DNA from 3 places in the Stenotrophomonas sp. Marseille-Q4652 genome. Region 1 is predicted to be linked to each of the others. Evidence: predicted binding sites of a transcription regulator. Region 1 holds the regulator's gene; each other region holds the start of a gene.
The links. The regulator HrcA, encoded in region 1, represses chaperone genes, less so after heat shock. The targets are predictions, from matches to a motif close to TTNGCACTCNNNNNNNNNGAGTGCNAA.
Positions count from the first base shown of each region.

Region 2: the regulator HrcA is predicted to act here: its motif matches at 4,054-4,080, upstream of rpoH (RNA polymerase sigma factor RpoH).
Region 3: the regulator HrcA is predicted to act here: its motif matches at 7,430-7,456, upstream of LG380_RS14135 (co-chaperone GroES).

Region 1 is NZ_CAKAKE010000001.1:755,375-765,234, forward strand. Features, by position in the region: gene bamE (outer membrane protein assembly factor BamE) at 1-16, opposite strand, end outside; gene fur (ferric iron uptake transcriptional regulator) at 121-528, shown strand; gene recN (DNA repair protein RecN) at 598-2,262, opposite strand; gene hrcA (heat-inducible transcriptional repressor HrcA) at 2,376-3,449, shown strand; gene grpE (nucleotide exchange factor GrpE) at 3,514-4,029, shown strand; gene dnaK (molecular chaperone DnaK) at 4,175-6,100, shown strand; gene dnaJ (molecular chaperone DnaJ) at 6,252-7,376, shown strand; gene LG380_RS03530 (hypothetical protein) at 7,430-7,702, opposite strand; gene pdxY (pyridoxal kinase) at 7,812-8,720, shown strand; gene LG380_RS03540 (prephenate dehydrogenase) at 8,717-9,832, shown strand.
Region 2 is NZ_CAKAKE010000001.1:2,195,099-2,204,958, forward strand. Features, by position in the region: gene LG380_RS10425 (primosomal protein N') at 1-750, shown strand, start outside; gene LG380_RS10430 (NYN domain-containing protein) at 799-1,665, opposite strand; gene LG380_RS10435 (NAD(P)/FAD-dependent oxidoreductase) at 1,803-3,098, shown strand; gene rpoH (RNA polymerase sigma factor RpoH) at 3,167-4,042, opposite strand; gene ung (uracil-DNA glycosylase) at 4,197-4,925, opposite strand; gene LG380_RS10450 (response regulator) at 4,922-5,764, opposite strand; gene ftsX (permease-like cell division protein FtsX) at 5,772-6,719, opposite strand; gene ftsE (cell division ATP-binding protein FtsE) at 6,716-7,402, opposite strand; gene rhlB (ATP-dependent RNA helicase RhlB) at 7,472-9,160, opposite strand; gene trxA (thioredoxin TrxA) at 9,360-9,692, shown strand.
Region 3 is NZ_CAKAKE010000001.1:2,980,121-2,989,980, forward strand. Features, by position in the region: gene accB (acetyl-CoA carboxylase biotin carboxyl carrier protein) at 1-322, opposite strand, end outside; gene aroQ (type II 3-dehydroquinate dehydratase) at 390-839, opposite strand; gene LG380_RS14105 (hypothetical protein) at 816-1,109, shown strand; gene LG380_RS14110 (response regulator) at 1,150-1,563, shown strand; gene LG380_RS14115 (PAS domain S-box protein) at 1,584-3,989, shown strand; gene LG380_RS14120 (TlpA disulfide reductase family protein) at 3,996-4,556, opposite strand; gene LG380_RS14125 (protein-disulfide reductase DsbD) at 4,553-6,898, opposite strand; gene cutA (divalent-cation tolerance protein CutA) at 6,906-7,238, opposite strand; gene LG380_RS14135 (co-chaperone GroES) at 7,503-7,790, shown strand; gene groL (chaperonin GroEL) at 7,846-9,492, shown strand.

The DNA of each region.
Region 1 (9,860 bases):
ACAGGAGATTGCGCATCGGGAATCGCGGGTTGGGAAATCACGTCGATGATACACTCCCGGCCACCCGCCGCCACCGCACCGGAGGCAACTGGCGTAACACCGCCAATCGAGACGATGGCCATGGAATCCCACGATCTGCGCAAAGTCGGCCTGAAGGTCACCCATCCGCGCATGCGCATCCTGGCGTTGCTGGAGCAGCGCAGCCCCCACCACCACATGACCGCCGAGGCCATCTACCGCCAGCTGCTCGAGCATGGCGACGAGATCGGCCTGGCCACGGTGTACCGGGTGCTGACCCAGTTCGAGGCGGCCGGCCTGGTGCTCAAGCACAACTTCGAGGGCGGCCAGGCGGTGTACGAGCTGGACCGCGGCGGCCACCACGACCACATGGTCGACGTGGACACCGGCCACGTCATCGAGTTCGAGAGCGCCGAGATCGAGGAGCTGCAGCGCAAGATCGCCGCTGAACACGGGTACGAGCTGGAAGAGCACTCGCTGGTGCTGTACGTGCGCAAGAAACGCGCCTGACCGACCCGCAAGACCACAGCAGAACGGCGCCTTTCGGCGCCGTTTTGCGTTGCGGCCGGGGCAGGGCGGTCAGACCGCCTGCATCAGCTTGCGGGCCGCGGCCCGGGCTTCCTTGCTGACCTCCACGCCGCCGAGCATGCGGGCCAGTTCTTCCTCGCGCTGGCGGGTGTCCAGCAGTTCCACCGCGCTCTGGGTCATGCCCTCGACCGGGGCCTTGCTGACCCGGTAGTGGGCGTGGCCCTTGGAGGCCACCTGCGGCAGGTGGGTCACGCACAGCACCTGGCGTTTCTCGCCCAGTGCGCGCAGCTTCTGGCCGACGATGTCGGCCACGGCGCCGCCGATGCCCGAATCCACTTCGTCGAACACCATGGTCGGGACTGCGTCCAGGCCCAGCGCGGCAACCTCGATGGCCAGCGAAATGCGCGACAGCTCGCCACCGGAAGCGACCTTGCGCAGGGCGCGCGGCGGCTGGCCAGCATTGGCGGCGACCAGGAATTCCACCCGCTCGCTGCCGTTGGGGTCCGGGCGCAGCGCCGGCTGCGGCTCGATCTCGATCAGGAACTGGCCGCCGCCCATGCCCAGCTCGCCGATCAGGGCGGTGGTGGTGGACGACAGCGAGTCGGCGGCCTTGCGGCGGGTGGCACCGAGGGTGTCGGCGGCCTGCTGCCAGACGGCGGCGGCCTTGTCGATTTCACCGGCCAGCTTCTGCAGGCGTTCGTCGGCACCGCGCAGCTGCTCGACCTCGGCGGCCAGCGCGTCGCGGTGCTGGCCCAGTTCGTCCATCGGCACGCGGTGCTTGCGGGCCAGGTCGTGCAGGCGACCGAGCCGGCGTTCGATGTCCTCGAACTGCTGCGGATCGGCATCCAGGTCGTCGCGGATCCGGTCCAGCAGGACCAGCGCCTCGTGCAGCTGGATGGCGGCGCTGTCGAGCAGGGTGTCAACCTCGCCCAGGCGCGGATCGTGCTCGCTGACCCGGCCCAGTTCGTGGCGAATGCCCTGCAGTGACTGCAGCACCGAGCTGCCGTCATCGCCATTGAGCTGGGCGGTGGCCAGTTCGCAGGCGCTGATCAGCGCGCTGGCGTGGGCCTGGCGGCGGTGGCTCGTGCCCAGGGCGGCAATGGATTCGGGCTCCAGGTCCTCGCGCTCGAGCTCCTGCAGCTGGTGCTCGAGGAAACCGATGCGGTCGGAGACATCGCCCTGGCGGGACAGGGCGTCACGCTCGTCCAGCAGCGCCTGCCAGCGGGTGGCGGCGCGGCGCACTGCCTCGCGCTCGGCGTCATTGCGGGCGTAGGCATCGAGCAGGGCCAGCTGGCTGGGGCGCGACAGCAGCGCCTGCTGCTCGTGCTGGCCATGGATCTCGACCAGCATCGAGGCCAGCTCGGACAGCTGGCCCAAGGTGGCCGGGCGACCATTGATGAAGGCGCGCGAGCCCCCGTCGGCACGGATCACCCGACGCAACTGGCACTGGTCCTCGTCGTCGAGTTCGTTGTCGCGCAGCCACTGCCGCGCCGGGGCCTGTTCATCCAGCGCGAACTCGGCGGCCAGCTCGGCGCGGGCGGCGCCGTGGCGGACCACGCCGCTGTCGGCGCGCAGCCCGGACAGGAAGCCCAGCGCGTCCACCATCAGCGACTTGCCGGCGCCGGTCTCGCCCGAAACCACGGTCATGCCCGGCCCGAACTCCAGTTCGGTGGCGCGGACAACTGCAAAATCCTTGATGGAGAGATGTCTGAGCATGGTCTGCGGGGGATTGAGGCCGCGCAAAGCTAGCATGCGCGGCAGGGTGGTCCAATGGCTTGTCTTTGGCGGGCCACTGGCATTATCTGCAAGCCAATCTCACCGCCTGCGCCATGAGCCGTCCGTCTTCCGCCACGTCCACCTTGACCCCCCGCGCGCGGCAGCTACTGCGCACGCTGATCTCGCGCTACATCAGTGACGGCGAACCGGTGGGTTCGCAGACCCTGGCCCGGCACGCGGGGCTGGATGTCAGCCCGGCCACGATCCGCAACATCCTCGGCGACCTGGAGGAGCAGGGGCTGCTGAGCTCGCCGCACACTTCGGCCGGACGGGTGCCGACCGCCCAGGGCTACCGGGTCTTCGTCGACAGCCTGGTGCAGATGCGGCCGCCCGGCGAGCAGGAGGTCACCCGCCTGCGCAGCGAGCTGGCCAGCGGCAGCGGTACCCAGCACCTGCTGGGCAATGCGTCGGAAATGCTGTCGGCGATGACCCATTTCGTGGGAATGGTCAGTGCGCCACGCCGGGAGCAGTTCGCGTTCCGCCATATCGATTTCGTGCCGCTCGAACCGCAGCGGATCCTGGCGATCCTGGTATTCGCCGACCACGAGGTACAGAACCGCGTCATCGTGCCGCGCAGGGCCTACCGTCCGGACGAGCTGGAGCGGGTGGCCAACTACCTCAATGCCCATTTCGCCGGGCGGCCGCTGGCCGAGATCCGGACCCGCCTGCTGCAGGAGCTGCGCAGCGCCCAGGCCGAGATGGAGCAGCTGCTGGCGCACAGCGTGGAACTGGCCGGCGAGGCGCTGGCCCCGGCCGAGGATGACGTGCTGCTCAGCGGCCAGACCCGGCTGATGGGGGTGCAGGACCTGTCCGACCTGGACCGGCTGCGCGAGCTGTTCGAACTGTTCGCCAGCAAGCGCGAGATCCTGCAGCTGCTCGAGCGCACCATCCAGGCCCCGGGCATGCGGGTGTTCATCGGCGAGGAAACCGGGCTGGTGCCGCTGCAGGATGTCTCGCTGGTCACCGCTCCCTATGTGGCCGGTGGCCAGGTGCTGGGCGTGCTGGGCGTGATCGGACCCAAGCGCATGGCCTACGACCGTGTGATCCCGCTGGTGCAGACCGCGGCCGAGGTGCTGGGCGAGGCGCTGCGGCCGCCAGGTGGCAACGAAGACGATCCGGTGGCTTGAATCCGTCCGGTCCGCCCACATACGGGGTCGGAGTAGGCGGGCATCTTCCGCCAGGGAACCGGAAATGAACCAAGAGCACCCCGAATTCGACGCAGAAAACAACGCCCCCGCGCAGGAATCCGTGGACCCGATGCAGGCGCAGATCGAGGCGCTCCGGAGCGAACTGGAGCTGCTGAAGGCCGAGTCCCTGCGCGAGCGCGCGGACCTGGACAACCAGCGCAAGCGCGTTGCGCGCGATATCGAGAACGCGCGCAAGTTCGCCAACGAGAAGCTTCTCGGTGAGCTGCTGCCGGTGTTCGACAGCCTGGATGCCGGCCTGCAGGCCGCCGGGGCCGAACCCTCGCCGCTGCGCGACGGCCTGGAGCTGACCTACAAGCAGCTGCTCAAGGTCGCCGCCGACAACGGCCTGGTCCTGCTGGACCCGAGCGGCCAGGTGTTCAATCCCGAACACCACCAGGCCATCAGCCAGGTCGAAGCCGAGGGCGTGGCCCCGGGCCACGTCGTCACCGTGTTCCAGAAGGGCTACCTGCTCAACGGCCGCCTGCTGCGCCCCGCCCTGGTGGTGGTCCGCGCCGAGTGATTCGCTCGCCGGCTGCCGGCTTAACGCCGGTGGCCGGTGGCACACAGCGTCACGGGGATGGCTTGAATGTCACACCGCCATCCCCACATCCCCTCCATAACCCGGCGCGTGCCGGACTGCATACGCATCTTTTAGGAGTTCCCTCATGGGTAAGATCATCGGTATCGACCTCGGCACCACCAACTCGTGCGTGGCGATCATGGACGGCGGCAAGGCCCGCGTCATCGAGAATTCGGAAGGCGACCGCACCACGCCTTCCATCGTCGCCTACACCAAGGACGGCGAAGTACTGGTGGGCGCCTCGGCCAAGCGCCAGGCGGTGACCAACCCGAAGAACACCTTCTACGCCGTCAAGCGCCTGATCGGCCGCAAGTTCACCGACGCCGAAGTGCAGAAGGACATCTCCCACGTCCCGTACGGCATCCTGGCCCATGACAATGGCGACGCCTGGGTGCAGAGCAGCGACGGCAGGAAGATGGCGCCGCAGGAAATCTCCGCGCGCGTGCTGGAGAAGATGAAGAAGACCGCCGAGGATTTCCTGGGCGAGAAGGTCACCGAAGCGGTCATCACCGTGCCGGCCTACTTCAACGACAGCCAGCGCCAGGCGACCAAGGATGCCGGCCGTATCGCCGGCCTGGACGTCAAGCGCATCATCAACGAGCCGACCGCCGCGGCCCTGGCCTACGGCCTGGACAAGGGTGACAACAAGGACCGCAAGGTCGTGGTGTATGACCTGGGCGGCGGCACCTTCGACGTGTCGATCATCGAGATCGCCAACGTCGACGGCGAGAAGCAGTTCGAGGTGCTGGCCACCAACGGCGACACCTTCCTGGGTGGCGAGGACTTCGACAACCGCGTCATCGAGTACCTGGTGGAAGAGTTCCAGAAGGACCAGGGCATCGACCTGCGCAAGGATCCGCTGGCCCTGCAGCGCCTGAAGGACGCCGCCGAGCGCGCCAAGATCGAGCTGTCGTCCTCGCAGCAGACCGAAGTCAACCTGCCGTACGTCACTGCTGATGCCACCGGTCCGAAGCACCTGAACATCAAGCTGACCCGCGCCAAGCTCGAAGCCCTGGTCGAGGACCTGATCAAGCGTTCGATCGAGCCGTGCCGCATCGCGCTGAACGATGCCGGCCTGCGTTCGAGCGACATCAGCGAAGTGATCCTGGTCGGTGGCCAGACCCGCATGCCGAAGGTGCAGCAGGCGGTGTCGGAGTTCTTCGGCCGCGAGCCGCGCAAGGACGTCAACCCGGACGAGGCCGTGGCGCTGGGCGCCGCGATCCAGGGCGGCGTGCTGGGCGGCGACGTCAAGGACGTGCTGCTGCTGGACGTGACCCCGCTGTCGCTGGGCATCGAGACCCTGGGCGGCGTGTTCACCAAGATCATCGAGAAGAACACCACCATCCCGACCAAGGCTTCGCAGGTATTCTCCACCGCCGAGGACAACCAGTCGGCCGTAACCGTGCATGTGCTGCAGGGTGAGCGCGAACAGGCCCGCTACAACAAGTCGCTGGCCAAGTTCGACCTGTCCGGCATCGAGCCGGCCCCGCGCGGTCTGCCGCAGGTGGAGGTGTCCTTCGACATCGACGCCAACGGCATCCTGCACGTGTCTGCCAAGGACAAGAAGACCAACAAGGAACAGAAGGTCGAGATCAAGGCCGGTTCGGGCCTGAGCGAGGAAGAGATCGCGCGCATGGTGGCCGACGCCGAGGCCAACCGCGAGGAAGACAAGAAGTTCCAGGAGCTGGTGACCGCCCGCAACCAGGCCGATGCCCTGATCCACGGCACCCGCACCGCCATCACCGAGCATGGCAGCAAGGTCGGCGGCGATGTGATCGGCAAGGTCGAGTCGGCGCTGGCCGAGCTGGAAACCGCGATGAAGGGTGACGACAAGGCCCAGATCGAGGCCAAGTCCAAGGCCCTGGAGGAAGCCGGCCAGTCGCTGTACGCGGCGGCTGCGGCGGCCGAGCAGGGTGGTGGCAGCGCTGGTGGCGACGCTGGCGCCGGTGCCGGCGGCAACGACGACGTCGTCGATGCCGAGTTCACCGAAGTAAAGGACGACAAGAAGTAAGTCCTGATCCGGACGGGCACGGGACCGCTGGCCGGTCCCGTGCCTGCCGCATGTCCTGGCAGCCATTCGGTCTGTCGGGGCGCCCGACGCAGCGGGCCATGCGCTCGCTGCGGCCCGCCGAATCCCGACATTCCGGATATCGATCCACCCAATGAGCAAGCGCGATTACTACGAGGTACTGGGCGTTTCCCGTACCGCCAGCGACGAAGAGCTGAAGAAGGCCTACCGTCGCAGTGCGATGAAGCACCACCCGGACCGCAACCCGGGTGACGCCGCGGCCGAAGCGGCGTTCAAGGAGTGCAAGGAGGCCTACGAGGTCCTGTCCGACGCCAACAAGCGGCGAATGTACGACGCCCACGGCCACGCCGCGTTCGAGCACGGCATGGGCGGCATGGGCGGCGGCGCCGGCGGCCCGGACATGAACGACATCTTCGGCGACATCTTCGGCAACATCTTCGGTGGCGGCGGTCCGCGCCAGGCCCGTCGCGGTGCCGACATCGGCTACGTGATGGAGCTGGACCTGGAAGAGGCCGTTGCCGGCGTCGAACGTCGCATTGAGATCCCGACCCTGGCCGAGTGTGGCGACTGCCACGGCAGCGGCTCGGAGGACGGCAAGGTCGAGACCTGCAACGTCTGCCATGGCCGCGGCCAGGTCCGCATCCAGCGCGGCATCTTCGCCATGCAGCAGGCCTGCCACAACTGCGGCGGCCGCGGGCAGATCATCGCCAGGCCGTGCGGTACCTGCCATGGCAATGGCCGCGTGGAAGAAGCGAAGGTGCTGTCAGTCAAGGTCCCGGCCGGTGTGGATACCGGTGACCGCATCCGCCTGTCGGGCGAGGGCGAGGCCGGTCCGGCCGGCACGCCCCCGGGGGACCTTTACGTGGAAGTGCGGGTGCGCGAGCACGCGATCTTCCAGCGTGACGGCGACGACCTGCACTGCGAGGTGCCGATCCGCATTTCGCAGGCGGCGCTGGGCGACACCGTGCGCGTGGCCACCCTGGGCGGCGAGGCGGAAATCCGCATCCCGGCAGAGACCCAGACCGGCAAGCTGTTCCGCCTGCGTGGCAAGGGCGTGCGTTCGGTGCGCAGCCGCAGCGAGGGCGACCTGTACTGCCGCGTGGTGGTGGAGACCCCGATCAACCTGACTGCCGAACAGCGCAAGCTGCTGGAGCAGTTCGAGGCGACGTTCACCGGCGAAGGCGCGCGCAAGCATTCGCCCAAGTCGGCGACCTTCGTCGATGGCATCAAGGGTTTCTGGGAGCGGATGAAGCCCTGAGGGCCTGGTTCTCCGGAAAGAAGACAAAAGCCGCGGCAGTGCCGCGGCTTTTTTTATCGCTCCAGCCCGGGCTGGGGTAGTCTGTCGGCGATGTCGAAGATCGCCAGTGCGACATGTCCGGACAGAACCATCGCCAGGGTGACCCCGGCCATCGTAAGGAGGCCGGACATGGAGGCCGGCACGAGGCCTTCAATGGAGATTGTCCTGCTGAGCGAGAAGTACAGGGCCGCCAGCAGGATCAGCAGCGCGGTGGCGATCAGGGTCGCCCAGCCCAGCTTGATGAAGATCTTCGCGACCAGTCGGCCGGTACGGTAACGGGTGAGCATCACTTCCTCCGGATGGTGGCTGGCGATTGTGGCAAATCGGGCGACACCGTTCCACGCAACGGCAACCCGGCCGCCGCGGCCCGCAACCTGCCGGCGCTAGAATGCGGCGATGAACAGCCCCACAGACAGTCACCTGGTCCACGGCCGCCGCGTGCGCCCGCAAGGCCCTTCGCCGGTGGATGTAATCACCGTCCAGTCGCAGCTGGTCTACGGCCACGCCGGCAACAGCGCGGCGGTGCCGCCGCTGCGGGCGCTGGGCCTGCGCGTGGCAGAGGTGCCGACCACGCTGCTGAGCAATTCGCCGTTCTATTCGACGATGCGCGGGCGCATGCTTCCGGCCGACTGGCTGGGCGAGCTGCTGCTGGGCCTGAGCGAGCGCGGCGTGCCGCAGCGCGCACAGGCCGTGGTGTCCGGGTACTTCGGCACCGTGGAGAACGGCGAGGTGTTTGCCGACTGGATCGACTCCATCCAGCCGCAGGCGCCACAGCTGGCCTACTGGCTGGACCCGGTCATTGGCGACACCCACACCGGTCCTTACGTCGAGCCCGCGCTGGAGACCGTGTTCCGCGAGCGCCTGCTGCCGCGCGCGCATGTGGTCACGCCCAACGCCTTCGAACTGGGGCGGTTGACCGGTCGCCCGGCGCTGGCCCAGGACGATGCCATCGTTGCCGCCCGCGAACTGCTCGAGCGCGGCCCGCGCTGGGTGATCGCGCACAGTGTCGAGGGTGGCCCAGGCGAGCTGGTGACGCTGGCCGTCAGCCGCGGCGAGGTATGGCGCTGGAGCTCCGAGCACCTGCCGGTGGACGTGGCCGGCACCGGAGACGTGCTGCTGTCGCTGGCCTTGGCCTATGTGCTGCGTGGCGAGCCGATGCAGCTTGCCGTGAGCCGGGCGATTGCCGGCGTGCATGCGGCGCTGGAGGCCACGCTGGCGGCCGACGTCGAGGAACTGGACGTGCTGTCGGCTGCGCCGGCAGCCCAGCTGCCGCCCGGCCGTTTCCGCGGCCAGCGCCTGGCATGACGCCGGCCCGGCCCGTCGTCGGCATCGTCGGCTCGGCCGGCGGCTATGGCCGCTGGCTGGCCCGCTTCTTCCGCGAGCGGATGCAGCTGGAGGTCCTGGGCCACGATCCGGCCGATGCCACGTCCTCCTGCCCCGACGAGGTGCTGGCAAGGGCCGACGTGCTGGTCTTCAGCGTGCCGATCCGCCACACCCCGGCGGTGATCGAACGATGGACGACGCTGGCGGCCGGCCGCGAGGCTGGCCAGCTATGGCTGGACATCACCTCGGTGAAGGAAGCGCCGGTCGCGGCAATGCTCGCATCGCGCGCCGAAGTGGCCGGCCTGCATCCGATGTGCGCACCGCCCAAGGCGCCGACCCTGCGCGGCCGCGCGATGGTGGTCTGCGCCGCGCGCCTGCAGCAGTGGCAGCCGTGGTTCGACGAACTGTGCCGGTCGCTCGAAGCGCAGTGCGTGGCCAGCAATGCCCGCCACCATGACCAGGTGATGGCGCTGGTGCAGGCGATGGTCCATGCCGGTGCACTGGCCCAGGCGGGCGTGCTGCGCGACTACGTCCCCGAGCTGGGCCCGCTGGAATCACTGATGCCGTTCCGCTCCACCGGCTTCGAGCTGGACATGGCGGTGGTGGCGCGCATCCTGGCGCTCAACCCGGCGATCTACGAGGACATCCAGTTCGGCAATCCCTACGTGGCGCCGATGCTGGCGCGCTTTGCCGATGCGCTGAAGGAACTGCATGGGCTGGTGGTGCAGGGCGACGACGCGGCGCGTGCGTGTTTCCGCGAAGGGTTCCTGGCCGCCAACCGCCGGCTGCTCGGCGAGTCGTGGGTGGAAGAGGGCAATTACAGCTTCGAGCGACTGGGCTACCTGCTGGCCGACCTGGCCGAGGCCACCGCGCTGAGCATCCATCTGCCCGATGATCGCCCCGGTGCGCTGCGCGAACTGCTGCAGGTGTTCGAGCAGCACGGGGTCAACCTGGCCTCGATCCATTCCTCGCGCACGCCAGCTGGCGAGGTGCATTTCCGCATCGGGTTCGAGCCGGGCCTGCCGGCGGACGTACTCGGACACCTCGTGGCCGAGGTCAATGGCCGCGGCATCGGCCGGGTGCTGTCGCGCTGAGTGCCATTCCATCCACAGCGTGTGTGGA
Region 2 (9,860 bases), 1.4 Mb from region 1:
GCCAGCCTGGCGCTGCAGCCGCAGGGCATCGGTACCGAGCGGCTTGAAGAACGCCTGCTGGCCGAATTCCCCGACGTCCCGGTCCTGCGCATCGATCGCAGCACCACGGCCCGGCGCGATGCGCTGGAACAGACCCTGGCTACGCTCGGTGACCAGTCCGGCATCCTGGTAGGCACCCAGATCCTGGCCAAGGGCCACGACCTGCCGCGGCTGACCCTGGTGGTGGTGGTCGGCATCGATGAAGGCCTGTTCTCGGCCGACTTCCGCGCCAGCGAAAAGCTGGCCCAGCAGCTGATCCAGGTCGCCGGGCGCGCCGGCCGCGCCGAGCGCCCGGGTGAGGTCTGGCTGCAGACCCACCATCCGGGCAACGCGCTGCTGGCCACGCTGATCAATGGCGGCTACCACGCCTTTGCCGATGCCGAACTGGCCCAGCGCGAAGCCGCCGGCTTCCCGCCCTTCAGCCACCTGGCGCTGTTGCGCGCCGAGGCCAAGCAGGTGGAAGTGGCCAATGCCTTCCTCGCCGCGGTACGCGCGCACTTGCCGGCGGACCCGGCGATCGAGGCCCATGGACCGATGCCGGCACCGATGCCGCGTCGCGCCGGCTTCCAGCGCACCCAGTTGCTGCTGTCGGCCGCCCAGCGTCCGCCGCTGCACCAGGTACTGGACCCGCTGGTACCGGCCATCCACGCCCTGCCCGAGGCGCGCCGCGTGCGCTGGTCACTGGACGTGGACCCGGTCGACCTCTACTGAGCCGCGGGCATCGCCGGCCTCATGCCGGTCGCGATGCCCGAGGTTTGATCAACCGGCCGGCCTGGCCTTGCGCGCACGCGCCCGCGTGGCCGGCTTCTTCTTCGGCAGCGCGCGCATGCTGGTGGCCTTGCCTTCCTTCTTCAGCTCGAACAGCTCGGTCGCCGCGATCAGGTCACTGAGCTTGCGGTAGCCGTAATTGCGCGAGTCGAACGAAGCCCGGTTGGCGATCTGGTTGCCGACCGCGCTCAGCGAGGCCCAGCCCTGCTCGTCGGCCGCCGCATCCATCGCCCCGCGCAGCAGATTGAGCAGGCGCGCATCGCTGCGCAGCTCGTTGCCGGTGCGCGGCTGGATCGGTCGCTGCGGGGGTTCGCTCGCGGGCGGCACGGCCTGCTCGTTGCCATGGCCGTTGCCCGATCCCTGGCGAGCGGACTCTGTGTTTTCGGATTCCGCCACCGCGTGTTCGTCGTCGCTCCCGTCCTGGCCCAGCGCCTCGAGGTAGGTGAATTTCGAGCACGCGTTGACGAACGGCAGCGGCGTCTTCTGCTCGCCAAAGCCATACACCTTGACCCCGTCGGTCAGCAGCCGCATCACCAGCGGGGTGAAGTCGGCATCGCTGGAGACGATCGCAAAACCGTCGAGGTTGCGCGCGTACAGCAGGTCCATCGCGTCGATCACCATCGCCATGTCCGAGGCGTTCTTGCCCTTGGAATAGGCGAACTGCTGGATCGGACGTATCGCGTACTCGTGCAGCACCGCTTCCCAGCTCTTCAGGTGGGGGCTCTTCCAGTTGCCGTAGGCGCGGCGCACGTTGGCCACGCCATGCCGCGCCACTTCGGCGAGGATCTCGTCGACCTTGGCGGCCGGTGCGTTGTCGGCATCGATCAGCAGGGCGATGCGCTTGTCGGATTCGCTCACGTTGGCCTCCGGGCCCGGGTCTGCACGCAGTATCGGACGCAGCCAGCGACGACGCCACGCTGGCGTGGAGGGAGCGTGACAGCCCCCCGCAGGCGCGCCGTTAGCATCGGCGGGCAACGTCCCTTTACGGAGCAGGCATGTCCCGAACTTCCGTTCCCCGGCTGGTGATCGTTGGTGGCGGCTTCGCCGGGTTGTGGGCCACCCGTGCGCTGGCTCGCGCGCCGCTGCGCATCACCCTGGTCGACCGTCGCAACCATCACCTGTTCCAGCCACTGCTGTACCAAGTCGCCACGGCCGGCCTGTCGGCACCGGACATTGCCGCGCCGCTGCGTCACATCCTCGGCCGGCAGCGCAACGTCGAGGTGCGCCTTGGCGAGGTCGTCGCCATCGACCGCGGGCAACGCCAGGTGCAGCTGGCCGATGGCACGCGTCTGGACTACGACCTGCTGCTGGTGGCCAGTGGTGCGACCCACGCCTACTTCGGCAACGACCAGTGGGCCGCGCACGCGCCGGGCCTGAAGACACTGGACGATGCGCTGGCGCTGCGCCGCAAGCTGCTGCTGGCCTTCGAGCGCGCCGAGGCAGAACCCGATCCAGTCCGCAGGGCGGCGTGGTTGAGTTTCGCCGTGGTCGGCGGGGGCCCGACCGGGGTCGAGTTGGCCGGCACCCTGGCCGAGATCGCACGCCATACCCTGCGCAACGAGTTCCGCCACATCGACCCGGCCTCGGCCACAGTGCGGCTGGTGGAGGCCGGCCCACGCGTGCTGTCCACCTTCCCCGAGATGCTCTCGGCCAAGGCGCGCCGGCAACTGGAAAAGCTGGGCGTGGAAGTGGTCACCGGTACCGCAGTGACGGATATCGGCGAGGAGGGCTTCCGGCTCGGCGAACGCTTCATCCCGGCGCGTACCGTGGTGTGGGCGGCCGGCGTGGCTGCATCACCCCTGGCACGCTCGCTGGATGTCCTACTGGACCGCGCCGGGCGCGTGCCGGTGCTGCCCGACCTCACCGTCGAGGGCCATCCGGAAATCTTCGTCGCCGGTGACCTGGCCACGTTGCGCCAGGAAAACGGCCAGCCGGTGCCAGGCGTTGCGCCGGCCGCCAAGCAGATGGGGCGCTACGTGGCCAACGTGACCCTGGCACGCTTGCAGTCGCAGCCGGCACCGCCCCCGTTCCGCTACCGCGACTTCGGCAACCTGGCCACCATCGGCCGCATGGCCGCGGTCGTGCACCTGGGCAGGCTCAAGCTCTCCGGCACGCTGGCGTGGTGGTTCTGGCTGGCGGCGCACGTGTTCTTCCTGATCGGTTTCCGCAACCGTCTGGTCGTGCTGCTCAACTGGGCGTGGGCGTACTGGAGCTACCAACGCGCGGCCCGCATCATTTTTGGCGATGCCGGCACCGCGACACGCGATCCGGAGCCGCCGGCGGAAGGATGAAAGCACGCGCAAAAAGACACGGCCCGGAAATTCCGGGCCGTTCGTCATTGCACCTGCAGCGTTCAAACTCAGGCGGTGAACAGCGCCTTCATCTTCTTCAGCGCATTGGCCTCGACCTGGCGGATGCGCTCGGCCGACACGCCGTACTCGTCGGCCAGCTCCTGCAGCGTGACCTTGCTGTCCGGGTCCAGCCAGCGGCGGCTGATGATGTCGCGCGAACGCTGGTCCAGTTCGGCCAGGCCCTCGCGCAGCAGTTGCAGCTGGTTGTCCTCGTTGTCCAGGCGCTCATAGGCCTGCGACGGATCCTCGTCGTGGGCGACCAGGTAGGCGGCCGGCGACGGCGGCGCGTGGTCATCGTCCTCGTCCGAAGGCGCATCGAAACCAATGTCACGACCGGACAGGCGCGATTCCATCTCCATCACTTCGCGCTCGGACACGTTGAGGTCCTTGGCGACCGCGCTGACCTCGGCGGCATTCATCCAGCCCAGGCGGGTCTTGGACTTGCGCAGGTTGAAGAACAGCTTGCGCTGCGCCTTGGTCGTAGCGACCTTGACGATGCGCCAGTTCTTAAGGATGAACTCGTGCATTTCGGCACGGATCCAGTGCACGGCAAAGGACACCAGGCGTACGCCCATGTCCGGGTCGAAGCGCTTGACCGCCTTCATCAGGCCGATGTTGCCTTCCTGGATCAGGTCACCCAGGGCCAGGCCATAGCCGTTGTAGCCGCGGGCCACGTGCACCACGAAGCGCAGGTGCGAATGCACCAGCTCGCGGGCGGCGTCCAGGTCCTGGTGGTCGCGGTAGCGGCGGGCCAGCGCCTGTTCGTCATCGACCGACAGCACCGGGATCTGGTGCACGGCACCGATGTAGGCGTCCAGCGAGCCAAGCGCGCTGGGGATCGGAAGATTGTTTGCCACAAGGGCAGTAGAGGTGTTCTGGCTCATAGGGCCTCATCTTAGCAGTCGCCCAATTGGACTGCTGGGTCCTGGAAAAGTTCCAATGTTCCATCGATGGCGTCAATCCCCCGAAAGACTGCCATCTGGATTACCCATGCTAACCCGCCCCACATCGCCATCCGGTGACGATGAACGGAGGCGTTCAGCCGGCGGGGGCCAGCCGGGCCTCCAGCTCCGCCCGGGACGGCAGCGACCAGTCGATCGGCGCCTGGCCGTGGCGGCGCAGGTAGTCGTTGGTGGCCGAGAAGTGCCGGCAGCCAAGGAAGCCGCGGTGGGCCGACAGCGGCGAGGGATGCGGGGCCTTCAGCACCCGGTGGCGGCGGGTGTCGATCACCTTGCCCTTGGCCTGGGCGTAGCTGCCCCAGAGCAGGAACACCAGGCCCTCGCGCTCGCGGTTGAGGGTCTCCACCACGTGGTCGGTGAAGCCTTCCCAGCCCTTGCCCTGGTGGGACCCGGCCTTGCCCTCCTCCACGGTCAGCACGGCGTTGAGCAGCAGTACCCCTTGCTCGGCCCAGGGCAGCAGGCAGCCGTGGTCGGGCCGGGCCAGGCCCAGGTCGGCCTCCTGCTCCTTGTAGATGTTCAGCAGCGAGGGCGGCACCGGCACGCCGGGCAGCACCGAAAAGCACAGGCCGTGGGCCTGGCCATACCCGTGGTACGGATCCTGGCCGAGGATCACCACTTTTACCCGGTCAAACGGAGTGGCATCGAAGGCGGCGAAGATCTGCCGGCCCGGCGGGAACACGTGCGCGCCGGCCGCCTTGCGCTGGCGCAGGAACTCGCCCAGGGCCTGCATCTCCGGACGCAGCAGCCAGTCGCCAACCTGCGCCTTCCAGCCCGGTTCGAGCTGGATGCGCGACTGCGCCTGGCTCACAGTACGACCGGCTGGACGTTCAGGCGCGACAGGCGCAACTGGAACAGCACCTTGGTCACCAGCAGCCGCTCTTCGATCGGCTTCTGCACCAGGTCGTTGGCGCCGGCCTGCAGCAGCTCGGACTGGTTGTGCGGATTGCTGTCGCCGGTCATCACCAGCACCGGCAGGCGGCGCTTGCCGTAGCCGAAATCGATGCGGATGCGCTGCACCACGTCGCGGCCGTTGAGCTCGCCCTTGAGGGTGACGTCGGTCAGCACCAGGTCGATGTGCTCGGCTGTACGGCCCAGCGACTCGGCGGTCAGCAGCGCGAAGGCATCCTCGGCGGTCAGCACGTGGACCACGCGCAGGCCCTGGCGCTCGAGCATGCGCTTGGTCGCCTCGGCCACCACGCGGCTGTCCTCGACGTAGAGGATGGTCGCACCGGGAACCGGCTCGGGCTGCACGTAGCCGCGGATGAAGGTCGCCAGCGCCTCGTGGCCCAGCGACTTGTCGAAGTAGTCGGTGACGAACTCGGTGAAGCGGCGTTCCTCCAGGTGCTGCTGGGCGTCGCCGGAGACCACGATCACCGGCACGTAGGCTTGGCCGGCCGCTTCGCGCACGCTGCGCGCCAGCGCCAGGCCATCGCCGTCGGGCAGCGCCAGCGAGGTGGTGACCAGGTTCACCGGGCCTGCGGCCAGCGCCTCGCGGGCTTCCTCGATGCTGGAGCAGCCGACGACGTCCACGCCGGGCAGGTCCCGGCGCAGCACGTCGGCAATCAGCTTGCGGACGAGCTTGGAACCGTCCACCACCATCACCCGCGGGGCGTCGCTGATCAGATGCTTGAGTACTTGCTTGGACATACCGTCCTCAGGTTTCGGTCGGGCGAGTCTGCCGCAGGAAATGCCCGGCGACCAGCCATGCCCCCAGCCAGCCCAGCAGGATCGTCCCCAGCAGGACGAACATCGAGTGCAGCAGATCCAGCCCGTGCAGCACGAAGGCACTGCCATAGCTCTGCGACAGCGTGGCCAGTGGCGGGCGCAGCGCCAGTCCGGCCAGACCGACCAGCAGCAGGGCCACCGCGCCGGCACCCAGCCCGTACCAGGCGCCCAGGTACAGGAACGGCCGACGGATGAAGCCATCCGATGCACCCAGCAGCTGCAGCACGCCGATTTCGTCGCGCCGGGACTGGATGTCCAGGCGCACGGTGTTGCCCACCACCAGGATCGCGCCCAGCCCCAGCAGCAGGGACAGCACCTGCACCAGGCGCGCACCGAACCCCAGCCATGCATCCAGCCGTTGCCGCCACAGCGCATCGTGCTGGACCAGGTCCGCCTGCGGCAGCGACTGCAGCGACTGCGCCAGCGGCGCGTCGTTGGCAGCGGCCGGGGTCACGATCAGTAGGGTCGGCAGCGGGTTGTCGCCCAGCGCCTCGATCGCCTCGCCCAGCCCGGCGTTCCCGCGCAGTTCGGCCAATCCTTCCTCGGGCGTGCGCAGCGTCACCGCGGCCACGTCGGCACGGCCGCGCAGGGTGTCCGCAACCTGGGCGGCATCGGCGGCGTCGATCTCGGGCTTCAGGAACAGGTTGATGTCACGCGACTGCTGCACGCTGCCGGTGAAGTGGCGCAGGTTGTCCAGCGCGATCGACAGCCCCAGCGGCAGGGCCAGTGCCAGCGCCATGACCATGATGGTCAGCAGCGTGGCCCACGGCTTGCCCAGCACGCGGCCGAGGCTGAAGACGATGCTGTGGGCGTGGTGGCCCAGCCACACGCCCAGCCGCGACGGCGCGGCGGCTTCGGTGTTGATGGGTTTGTTCATTCGGCCAGGTCCTGCGGCGAGATGTCATCGACCAGCCGGCCGTGATCGAGGATCAGCACGCGCTTGCGCATGCGCTTGAGCAGCGGCAGGTCGTGGCTGACCACCAGCACGCTGGTGCCTCGCCCGGGCAGCTCGGCGAACAGGGCCATGATCTCGGCGGCCAGGGTCGGGTCAAGGTTGCCGGTCGGCTCGTCGGCGACGAGCAGTTTCGGCTCGGCGACGATCGCACGGGCGATGCCCACGCGCTGCTGTTCGCCTGCAGAAAGTTGCGAAGGCAGCGCCTTCTCGCGATGGCCCAGGCCCATGCGGTCGAGCACCGAGCGCACGCGCTTGCCGATGTCGGCGCGACGCATGCCGCGCAGGATCAACGGCAGGGACACGTTCTCGGCGATCGTCCGGTCCAGCAGCAGGCGATGGTCCTGGTACACCGCACCGACGTCGCGACGATGCAGGGCGACGCGGCTGCCACGCACCTTGAGCAGGTTGCGCTCGGCAAACAGCACCGCACCACGGGTTGGCCGCTCACTGAGGTGGATCAGCTTGAGCAGCGTGCTCTTGCCCGCCCCGGAGTGGCCGGTGACGAACAGCATCTCGCCGGCCGCCACCTCGAAGCTGACGTCCACCAGCGCCTGGTGGCCGCCGGGATACTGTTTGCTGACGTTGTCGAAACGAAGAACGCTCATGCCGGCGATTATGCCGGAGCGTCGCGCCAATGCATCGCGCCCTGCCGGCGCGATGCATCCAGGCAAGGATCAGCTGCCCGAGAGCATGCGGCGGATCTTGCGGCCCAGTCGGGTCAGGAACGAATCGGCGTCACTGGCCTGGGCACGCACCGGCTTGGCGATTACCTGTACCGGCGCGGAGGGGGCCTGCACGGCCATTGCGGCCTCGGCACCTTCCACCAGCTTGCCATGGCGACGACGACGACGCTTGCGCGGCTTGCGGACTTCGTCGCCAGCCTGCAGCGAGGCATCGGTGGCACCAGCCGGACGCTCTTCCTTCGGGGCCTCGACCACCACGGCCGCGGCACCTTCCACTTTCTCGCCTTCCACACGTGGCTTGCGCGGACCACGACGGCGTTGGGCACCTTCCCCACCGGCACGCGGACCACGCTCGCCATCCCGGCGGGCACCGGGCCCACCGCGACGACCACCACCACGGCGCTCCTCCTCGGCAGCCCTGGCCTCGCGTGCCTCGCGGAAGATCGCGCCCACGCTCTCGCCTTCCTCCTCGCCCTCGACCTTCGGTCGTTCCGGGCGCGGGATCGGGGTGAGCAGCTCGGCGGTCACCGGCTCGACCGGGATCTTCTGCTCGATGTAGGCCTCGATGTCCGGCAGGCCCATCGCATAGCGCTCGCAGGCGAAGCTGATCGCATCGCCTTCCTCGCCCAGGCGGGCGGTACGGCCGATGCGGTGCACGTAGTCTTCCGCGTCGAACGGCAGGTCGTAGTTGTAGACATACTTGATGCCGTCGATGTGCAGGCCACGCGCGGCCACGTCGGTGGCCACCAGGATTTCCAGCTGGCCGGCCTGGAAGCGCTTGAGCAGGCTCTCGCGCTTCTTCTGCGGTACGTCACCGGACAGCACGCCAACGCGGTAGCCGGCCTTTTCCAGCGCACGGGCCACGCGTTCGACGAACGCCTTGGTGTTGACGAACACCATGGTGCGCGCGCCTTCGCTGCGCGACAGCAGGCCCAGCAGCAGCGGCAACTTTTCCTCGTCGGCCGGGAAGTACATGCGCTGGCGCACGCGGGCGGCGGTGATGTGCTCGGTTTCCACCACCAGCTTCTGCGGTTCGTTCATGTGCTCGTAGGCCAGCTCCAGCACGCGGTGGCTGAGCGTGGCCGAGAACAGCAGGGTCTGCCGGGTGGTGCGCTCGGGCATGCGGCGCAGCAGGAAGCGGATGTCCTTGATGAAGCCCAGGTCGAACATGCGGTCGGCTTCGTCCAGCACGCAGATCTCGCAGGCGTGCAACGAGACGACCTTGTGCTGCTTGACGTAGTCGATCAGGCGGCCGGGGGTGGCGATGATCACGTCCACGCCCTGCTGCAGCAGTTCGCGCTGCTTGTCGTAGTCCACGCCGCCGTAGACCAGCGCAAAGCGCAGGCCCAGGTGCGAGCCGAACTTGACTGCATCCTTGTGGATCTGGATGGCCAGTTCGCGGGTCGGGGCCAGGATCAGGGCACGCGGGTCTTCGGGCTGGCGGTCGGCCAGCGCCGGGCGGCTCATCAGGCGATTGACCACCGCCACGAGGAAGGCCAGGGTCTTGCCGGTACCGGTCTGCGCCTGGCCGGCGACGTCGCCTCCTGACAGGGCCACCGGCAGGGTCAATGCCTGGATCGGGGTACAGCGGGTGAATCCCGCCTCCTCAAGGCCTGCCAGCAATGCCGGCTGCAGGTCGAACGAGGAGAACGTCACATCGGTCAGCGGTTTGTCGCTCATTATTCCGTCTTCATTGGGCTGGCCCGCCAGAGGTTGCAGGCAGCTTGCATCGTCTCCGGCACCGTCGCACACTGCGGCCCCTGCGCCGGGTCGCGCGACTCCCGGGCAACCGCCCGCATTCGTCCGCGCAATGCCCCAGTTTACCGCAATGCGACGACCAACCCGGCATGGGCCGTCGCATTGCTCCAGGAGACTCCAAGTGAGCGATAAGGTTCTACACGTCGGCGACGCCGATTTCGACAGCGCCGTCCTGCAATCCAGTGAGCCGGTCCTGGTGGATTTCTGGGCCGAATGGTGCGGCCCGTGCAAGATGATCTCCCCGGTCCTCGACGAGCTGGCTGAAAGCTACGCCGGCAAGCTCAAGGTGGCCAAGGTCAACGTCGACGACAGCCGCGCCACCGCGGTGAAGTACCACGTGCGTTCGATCCCGATGCTGTTGCTGTTCAAGGACGGCCAGGTCCAGGCCACCCAGATCGGCGCGGTCGGCAAGGGCCAGCTGACGCAGATGATCGACAAGACCCTCGGCGGCTGATCCGCCACCGACCGGCGGCCGCGGCTGCCGGTCCGGGCCGACCTTTCCGGCGGCCCAACGCAGCGGGGATGCGGCTTGCACCCCGCTGGCAGCCGGTGATAGTGTCGGCGTATCCGGCCGCATTCGCGCGCCGCGTCCTCTAGACGATTCTCCTCTAGACCCCTTCCC
Region 3 (9,860 bases), 2.2 Mb from region 1:
CGGTGACGAACGGCGGCTTGTCCGGGGCCGAGGAGGCATAGAAGGTGCCGACCATCGGCGCGCGCAGCACGTGGCCGTCGGGCAGGGCATTGGCCGGCTTGGCGCTGCCGCCGGTGGACGCCTCGGTCGGCGAGCTCATCGGCATGGCCGGAGCGGCCGGAGCCGCGGCCTGCACGGCGACGGGAGCTGCGGCCGGGGCGGCATAGCCTGCCACCGGGGTACGCGACAGACGCACGGACTCCTCGCCTTCCTTGATCTCGATCTCGGCCAGGTTGGATTCTTCCAGCAGGTCGATGAGCTTCTTGATTTTGCGCAGATCCATCAGGGGCCTCTTTGGTTGGGCATGGGGTGCCGGCCGGGCCGGCGAAACGGGTGGGGCAGGGCTGCCGTCAGGCGGCAATGCCGGCCAGGCGCCGCAGCGCGGCATCCATGGCGTATCGGTAGCTGTTCGCGCCGAACCCGCAGACCACGCCGACCGCCTTGTCACTGAAATAGCTGTGGTGGCGGAACGGTTCGCGGCTGTGCGGGTTGGACAGGTGGATTTCGATGAAGGGAATGGCCACGGCCGCCAGCGCATCGCGCAGGGCCACCGAGGTGTGGGTGAAGGCGGCGGGGTTGACCAGGATGAAGGCGGTGCCGTCAGCGGCAGCGGCCTGCACGCGGTCCACCAGCACATGCTCGGCATTGGACTGCAGGCTCTCGACCTCGTGCCCGGCGTCCTGCGCCTGGGCCACCAGCGCGGCGTCGATCTGCGCCAGCGTGGCTTGCCCGTAGACCGCCGGTTCGCGGCTGCCTAGCAGGTTGAGGTTGGGGCCGTGCAGGACCAGCAGCTTTGCCATGTGCATGCGCAGGAAGGAAAGGGCGGCAGTCTGGCGGATGCCGGCAATGCTGTCCAGTTCGCCGAAGTTCGCCGCGTTTTAAGCGTTCATTTGAATTTCGCCGGCAGCCCGGGCAGTTTCGGGGGCGGCGCGGGCGTGTTGGCGTCCCGTGGAGCGGCTGGTCGCCTGTTCGACGCCGATACCAGCGCGATGGGTTCCGTCTGCAGGAAAACAGGGAACGCGGCCTTCCACCGCCTTTATCACGCGGTCTTGTTACTGACCCGGACATGATCCGCACATTGCGGCACGAACGCCCGCGCCGGGGAGCGGCATGGAGAAAGGCAGCACAATCGACGGCAGCAAAGGGCCTACCCAGCTCAAGGGTGCCCGCGTCCTGATCGCCGAAGATGAGTACACGATCGCCATGTTCCTGGCCGATTACCTGGAGTTGCAGGGGGCCCAGGTCGTCGGCCCGGCCGGCAACCTCGAGGCGCTGGCGGCGCTGGTGGACCAGCAGCAGATCGACGCGGCGCTGCTGGACATCAACCTGGGCGGAGAGCTGGTGTATCCACTGGCCGACCGTCTGGCCGAGGCCGGGGTGCCGTTCCTGCTGACCTCCGGATATGACGACAACATCCCGGCGCGTTTTGCCGACAATCCCCGCTGCAGCAAACCCTATCGCCTGGAAGCGTTGAGCCAGGCCCTGCAGGACACCCTGGCTCGTCGCCCCGGCGGCTCGCGCTGAAGGTCCCGCCCGGAGTCACCATGTCCAGCCCCAAACCCAGCGTCACGCCCCTGCACCCGGCCCCCTCCCCGGGCTTCAGCCATCCCACCAGCGCGCAAGGCGATGCCAGCGTCCTTGGCGAGATGGCCACCCGCATCCGCCAGTTCGACTGGTCGACCACCCCGCTGGGCCCATCGTCGCAATGGCCCTCGCATCTGGCCGCCACCGTGGACCTGATGCTCGGCCACGGCTTTCCGATGATCGTGCTGTGGGGGCCGGAGCTGATCCAGCTCTACAACGACAGCTATGCCGAGGTGATGGGCGACAAGCACCCCGAGGGTCTGGGCATGCCCACCCGCGAGTGCTGGCCGGAGGTGTGGCACATCAACGGCCCGATCTACGACCGCGTGTGGCAGGGCGAGACCCTGACCTACGCCGACAAGCTGTACCCGCTGGCGCGGCGCAACGGGCAGGTCGAGAACACGTGGCTGACCCTGACCTACAACCCGCTGCGCGGCCCCGATGGCCGCATCGATGGCGTGGTGGTCAAGCTGTTCGAGACCACGGCCGCGCACCTGGCCCGCGCCGAGCGCGAGCGCGCCGAACGCGAGCGCCGGGAAAGCGAGGAGCGCCTGGCGCTGGCCTTCCAGGTGTTGCCGGTGGGGGTGTGCCTGGTCGACCCGGAGGGCAGGGTGCAGATGGCCAACGAGGTCATGCGCAGATACCTGCCGGGCCCGCTCGCCTCGCTGCAGGATCCGGGCAACACCGCGCGCTGGCAGGGCTTCGACGAGGAAGGCCAGTTGCTGGCGCCCGACCAGTTCCCCGCGGCGCGCGCGCTGCGCGGCGAGACCGTGGTCCCGGGCCGGGAATTCCTGCACCTGCACGAGGACGGACGGCAGTCGTGGACCCGGGTCGCCTCGGCGCCGCTGCGTGATGCCAGTGGCGAGGTCACCGCGGTGTTCTCCACTGTGGTGGATATCGATGGGCTCAAGCGCTCGGCCGAGGCGCTGCGGGCCAACGAGGAACGCTTCCAGCAGTTCGCCGCCGCGTCCTCGGACGTGCTGTGGATCCGCGAAGCGCAGCTGTTCGATGCGGAGATGGTCACCGCCGGCTTCGACGCCATGTTCGGCCTGCCGCGCGAAGAGGTGATGGGCCCGCTGCGGGCCTGGGCCTCGCTGGTGGTGCCCGAGGACCGCGATGCGCTGTTCGAGCACCTGGAGCAGGTGCGCAATGGCCAGTCCGGCGTGCTGGAGTACCGCATCCAGCGCCGCAGCGACGGCGTGTTCCGCTGGATCCGCGATACCGCCTTCCCGCTGTACGACGGCGAAGGCCAGCTCAGCCGCGTGGCCGGCATTGCCAGCGACATCACCGAGACCCGCCGGCTGGCCGAGCACCAGGGCGTGCTGGGGGCCGAACTGCAGCATCGCGTGCGCAACCTAATGGCGATGATCAGCTCGATCGTGTGGCGCACCCAGGCCACGGTGGACAGCGTCAGCGACTACGCCCAGCGCCTGTCCGGCCGGCTGATGTCACTGGCGCGCACCCAGGCCCTGCTGACCCGCGCGGCCAATGTCGGCGTGGACCTGCGCAAGCTGGTGGAGGAGGAGCTGGGGGCCGTTGCGCCGCAGCCGGGCGCGTTCTCGCTGGAGGGCCCGGAGGTGACGATGCCGCCCAAGGCGGCCGAGGTGCTGTCGCTGGCCCTGCACGAACTGGCGACCAACGCGCTCAAGCATGGCGCCTTTGCCCGTGCCGACGGCCATATCACCGTGCGCTGGACGCGCGAACTGCAGGCCGAGCAGCCGTGGTTGAGGCTGCACTGGGACGAGCGTCATCCACCAGTGCCGGGCTGGACGCCGCCGGCACGCCGCGGCTTCGGCAGTGCGCTGGTCGAGGAGCGGGTGCCGTACGAGCTGGCCGGGCAGGGTCGGATCGAACACGGCCCGGGCGGCGTGTCGGCGCTCATCGCCTTCCCACTGCGTGGCCGCGACAGCATCCTGCAGACCGATGCGCCGCGACAGGCCGGCATCCACGGTGGCGAACTGGACCTGGGCGGTGAGGTGCAGTGGCAGGGCCTGACCGTACTGGTGGTCGATGACGACTACTACCAGGCGCAGGACCTGGCCACCGCGCTGCGCAGCACCGGGGCCACGGTCATGGGACCGTACGGCGACCTGGCGCAGACCCGGCAGGCACTGGACCGGCACCGCCCGGACATGGCTGTCGTCGACGTCAACCTCGGCCAGGGCGCGACCGGCGAACTGATGACCGCGCTGGCGGCGACCGGCATCCCCTTCGTGGTGGTGACCGGTTACGACGCCAGTGCGCTGCCGGTCGGGGTGCATCCGCGCTGGCGCCTGCAGAAGCCGGTCAGTCCGCGCGAGGTGCTGCGTGCCCTGGCCGGCGCGTGGGACGAAGCGCTGGCCGAGGCGCCGCACACCCTGCTCTGAGGCAGGTCAGGGCGCCGGCTGGCCGGTCCAGCGGTCGATCTCGCCGGCGGCGAACGGCCCCAGCTTCTGCCGGACGATGCGGCCATCAGCGCCGACCAGCACGCTGTAGGGCAGCAGGCCCTGGGTGTTGCCCAGGCGCACGCTGGCATCGGCCGGGCCGGGGGTGTCGAGCACGATCGGATAGTCCACCGGCACCCGGGCCAGGAAGTCGCGCACGCCCTCGGCCGTATCCAGCGCCAGTCCCAGCACCTGCACGCCGCTGTCGCCCTGGGCGCGGGCAAAGCGGGCCAGCTCCGGCATCTCCTCCACGCACGGGCCGCACCAGCTGGCCCAGACATTGACCAGCAGCGGACGGCCGCCGAAGCGGGCCAGGTCGACCGGATTGCCGTCGATGTCGGGCAGCACCAGCGCCGGCATCGGGTCACCCGGGCGGGCTGCTTCCACCGGCGGCGTGGTCGTTGCAGCGGGCGTGGGAGCCACCGGCCGGCCGAACCACAGCAGGCCGCTGGCCATGCCGGCCACGGCGGCCACCGCGACGGCCAGCAGTAGCGGACGTGGCCTGCTCATCGCGCCGCGCGCAGCAGCGCGTCCTCGACGATGGCCTGGGTCAGCACCGTCGGCAGCACCGTCGGCGGCACGCCCGGGCCGTAGACCACGTACAGCGGCACGCCTACGGCCTTGTGTTCTTCCAGGAAGGCGCTGATCTGCGGGTCGACATTGGTCCAGTCACCGCGCATGTACACCGCATCCACCCGCCGCAGCAGGTCGGCGAAGGCATCGCTGTGCAGTACGTTGCGCTCGTTGGCCTTGCAGGTGACGCACCAGTCGGCGGTCATGTTGACGAACACCACGCGGTTGTCGGCGCGCAGGCGGTCCAGCATCTGCGGCGAGTACGCCACCGTGCTGCCGGTGGCCGCCACCGTGGTGGCCGGCGCCATCCGGGTCACGCCCCACAGCGGCACCAGCGCCAGCAGGGCGACCACCGCCGCCAGTGCCATGCCACGGCGGTGGCTGCGCCAGCGGTGGTGCTCGAACCACCACAGGCCCAGTGCCAGCAGGGTGGCGCCGACGAGCAGCATCGCCATCGCATCGACGCCGCGCTGCTTGCCCAGCACCCACAGCAGCCAGATCGCGGTCAGGTACATCGGGAACGCCAGCGCGTGCTTGAGCGTCTCCATCCACGGGCCCGGCCGCGGCAGGCGCCGCGCCAGCGCCGGCATGAAGCCGATCAGCAGGAACGGCAGCGCCAGGCCCAGGCCCAGCGTCAGGAACACCAGCATTGCGAGCACCGTCGGCGCGGTGAACGCGTAGGCCAGCGCCGGGCCCATGAACGGGGCGATGCAGGGGCTGGCGACCACGCAGGCCAGCACGCCGGTGAAGAAGTCGCCGACCGGGCCGTGGCGGCTGGCCAGCGACTGCCCGGCACCGCCGAGGTTGCCTCCCAGGGTGAACACCCCCGACAGGCTCAGGCCGACGGTGAACATCAGGTACACCAGCGCGGCGATGAACCACGGCTGCTGCAGCTGGAAGCCCCAGCCGGCGGCCTGGCCGGCCGCGCGCAGGGCGATCACCAGTGCGCCGATCGCGGCAAAGGCCAGCAGCACGCCCAGCGTGTACCAGAGCGCATGGCTGCGCGCGCGCTGGCGGCTCTCGCCGCTCTGCGCCAGGCCCAGCACCTTCAGCGACAGGATCGGCAGCACGCAGGGCATCAGGTTCAGCACCAGGCCGCCCAGCAGGGCCAGCACCAGCACCACCGGCAGCGCGGGCCCGGCGATGACCGGTGCCGGCGGCTGGCTGCGCTGCGCGTTGTCGGCCGAGGCGTCGGCGGTGGGCGGTACCGGGACCTGCGTGTCCGGCTCGATAGCAGTGGCAGGGGCGGGGTTTACGGCGGCCGGCGCGGTGGCCTTCGCGGAGGCCCTGGCGTCCCGGGCGCTACGCGGCAGCGGCGGGATCACCAGCGGCGCGACCGAGGCCTCGCCGTCGGGCGAGACCCGTCCGGCCGGCAGCGACAGCTTCACCCGTCGGGTCATCGGCGGATAGCAGATGCCGTCGGTCTGGCAGCCCTGGAAGGTCGCCACCAGGGTCACCTTGCTGGCGGCGGCATTCTCGCGGCGCAGCGGTACCGGCACCTCGACCTGGTCGAAGTAGACGACCACGTCGCCGAAGTGCTCGTCGCGGTGCGAGCGGCCCTGCGGCCAGCGCGGGCTGCCGGTGCGGATGGCGGCATTGCCCTCCAGCGCCAGCGAGGTCCGGTCGCGGTACAGGTAATAGCCGGTGGCCGGGCTGAAGCGCAGCAGCAGGTTGTTGCCATCGGTGACGATGGCCTCGAAGCCGAACGCCTGCTCCGAGGGCAGCGGCAGGTTGCGGGCCGTCTCCATGCCCGGCAGGCGCAGCCCGCCCGTGGCGTCGGCACGCGGCAGCACGCCCGGCAGGCCGGCCGGTGCACCGGTGCTTGGCAGGGCCGGGGCGCCGGCCTCGTCTGCCGGCAGCCGCACCTGCAGGGTGCGCTTTTGCGGCGGATAGCACACACCCACGTCGGCACATCCCTGGTAACGCACTTCCAGCATCAGCGTGTCCACCGAGCCGGATGCCGTGCCCGGGAGCACGGCGGTCACGTGCGTGCGGTAGACCTGCACGTCGCCGAAGAACTCGTCATGCTTCTTCTCGCCCTCGGGCAGCTGCAGCGGCTGCGCGGCAAAGCCCTGGCCGGTGGTGACCGAGGTGCGGTGGCGGTACAGGTAGTAGCCCCGGGCGATCGCCCAGCGCAACTCGATGCGCTCTCGGCTGGGCGCGCTGGCTTCCAGCACGAAGGCCTGGTCCACGGGCAGCAGGTCCTTCTCGCTCAGCGCAAGCGCCGGCAGCGCGGTCAGGCCCGCCAGGCACACGGCGGCGATACGACGGAACAACATCTTCAAATCAGGATTCCTCGCGGGTTTCGCTGGCGACCCAGTCCAGGTAGGCCGGCAGCCCGGCGCTGGCGGCAACGGCGACCAGCTCCGGCAACTCATAGGGGTGCAGCTCGCGGATCCGCTCCATGGCCGCGTGCAGACGGGCGCCGGTGGTCTTGACCAGCAGCTGGACCTCGCTGTCCTCGGTGACCTCGCCCTGCCAGCGGTAGGTCGAGGTGCCGGCCGGCAGCCGGGTCACGCAGCCCGCCAGGCGCTCGCCGACCAGCGCACGGGCGATGGCCGAGGCGCTTTCCGCGTCCGGGCAGGTGGTGAACAGCAGATGGACGGTATCGCCGGGCATGAGCCGCTCGAGTATAGGGCCTGTGCCGCTCGCGGCCTTGGAAGCGACGGCGTCCGGCCCCATCCGTGGACCGCGTTTCCAGCGCTTAGCCGGGTGGGGGGCAAAAAATTTTTGCATCCGGGCCTTGAAAGCCGCCGGGCCAGCTCCATCTCCGTAACATCCCGGTCTACCGGGTTTTTTCGCAAGCAAAGCTGGCAGTCTTTCGGGTAGAGTGCCAACTGAGCTGGACTTTTTAGAACAATCAATCACTTAAGAGGTCTCACAATGAGCATCAAGCCGCTTCACGACCGCGTTGTGGTCAAGCCGATCGAAGCTGACGAAATCTCCGCGGGCGGCATCGTGATTCCGGATTCCGCAAAGGAAAAGTCCACCAAGGGTGAAGTCGTGGCAGTGGGCCCGGGCAAGCCGCTGGACAACGGCAGCGTTCGTGCGCCGTCGCTGAAGGTCGGTGACAAGGTCATCTACGGCCAGTACGCCGGTTCGACCTACAAGGCCGAAGGCGTCGAGTACAAGGTCCTGCGCGAAGACGACGTGCTCGCCGTCATCGGCTGAGCCACCGCGCGACCTGCTTTCCCAAAGACCAAATTCCCAATTGAGGTAAACAGCAATGGCTGCCAAGGATATTCGTTTCGGTGAAGACGCCCGCACCAAGATGGTTCGCGGTGTGAACGTGCTCGCCAATGCCGTCAAGGCAACCCTGGGTCCGAAGGGCCGCAACGTCGTTCTGCAGAAGAGCTTCGGCGCCCCGACCATCACCAAGGACGGCGTCTCCGTCGCCAAGGAAATCGAACTGGCTGATGCGTTCGAGAACATGGGCGCGCAGATGGTGAAGGAAGTCGCTTCCCGCACCAACGACGACGCCGGTGACGGCACCACCACCGCCACCGTGCTGGCCCAGGCCCTGATCCGCGAAGGTGCCAAGGCCGTTGCCGCCGGCATGAACCCGATGGACCTCAAGCGCGGTATCGACAAGGCCGTGACCGCCGCCGTCGCCGAGCTGAAGAACCTGTCCAAGCCGACCGCTGACGACAAGGCCATCGCCCAGGTCGGCACCATCTCGGCCAACGCCGACGAGTCGATCGGCAACATCATCGCCGAAGCGATGAAGAAGGTCGGCAAGGAAGGCGTGATCACCGTCGAGGAAGGCTCGGGCCTGGAGAACGAGCTGGACGTGGTCGAGGGCATGCAGTTCGACCGCGGCTACCTGTCGCCGTACTTCATCAACAACCAGCAGTCGCAGACCGCCGACCTGGATGACCCGTTCATCCTGCTGCACGACAAGAAGATCTCCAACGTGCGCGACCTGCTGCCGGTGCTGGAAGGCGTCGCCAAGGCTGGCAAGCCGCTGCTGATCGTGGCCGAGGAAGTCGAGGGCGAAGCCCTGGCGACCCTGGTGGTCAACACCATCCGCGGCATCGTCAAGGTTGTGGCCGTCAAGGCCCCGGGCTTCGGCGACCGTCGCAAGGCGATGCTGGAAGACATGGCCGTGCTGACCGGCGGCACCGTGATCTCCGAGGAAGTGGGCCTGTCGCTGGAGAAGGCCACCATCAAGGACCTGGGCCGCGCCAAGAAGGTGCAGGTCTCCAAGGAGAACACCACCATCATCGACGGCGCCGGCGATACCGCTGCCATCGAGGCCCGCGTCACCCAGATCAAGACCCAGATCGCCGACACCTCCTCGGACTACGACCGCGAGAAGCTGCAGGAACGCGTGGCCAAGCTGGCCGGCGGCGTGGCCGTGATCAAGGTCGGTGCCTCGACCGAAATCGAAATGAAGGAAAAGAAGGATCGCGTCGACGACGCCCTGCACGCTACCCGTGCTGCCGTCGAGGAAGGCGTGGTCCCGGGCGGCGGCGTGGCCCTGGTGCGCGCGGTTGCCGCACTGCGTGACCTGAAGGGTGCCAACGAAGACCAGAACCACGGCATCAAGATCGCCCTGCGTGCGATGGAAGCCCCGCTGCGCGAGATCGTTGCCAACGCCGGTGAAGAGCCGTCGGTCATCGTCAACAAGGTCAAGGAAGGCACCGGCAGCTTCGGTTACAACGCGGCCAACGGCGAGTTCGGCGACATGGTCGAGCTGGGCATCCTGGACCCGACCAAGGTGACCCGTTCGGCGCTGCAGAACGCCGCTTCGATCGCCGGCCTGATGATCACCACCGAAGCCATGGTGGCCGACGCCCCGAAGAAGGACGAGCCGGCCATGGGCGCCGGTGGCATGGGCGGCATGGGTGGCATGGGCGGCATGGACTTCTAAGTCCTCCCGCAGCCACCGCTGCCTGGGCTGTACGGAAAACCCCGCCGCAAGGCGGGGTTTTTCTTTGCGCGCTGCCTTGTGGCTGCCTGCATGCGTCGCTAGGCTCGCTGCCCATGCCTGGTTCTTCCGCAGCCACCGCACCGATATCGGGCGGCTGGTGCTGGACCTGGCCGAGCTTGCCTGCCCCGGTTACGCCCGCGGCGCGGAAATGCTGGGCGACCTCAGCGAGAGGGACAGCAATGACGACAGCGCATGGGAGATGACCATGCGCGTGCCGATGCGTTTCAACCGTCTGGTGCAGCGGCGCCCGTGGCTGTGCATACCGCCGGGAAAGCCTTCGGCGACGCCCCCCGCGAACGGCCGGCAGG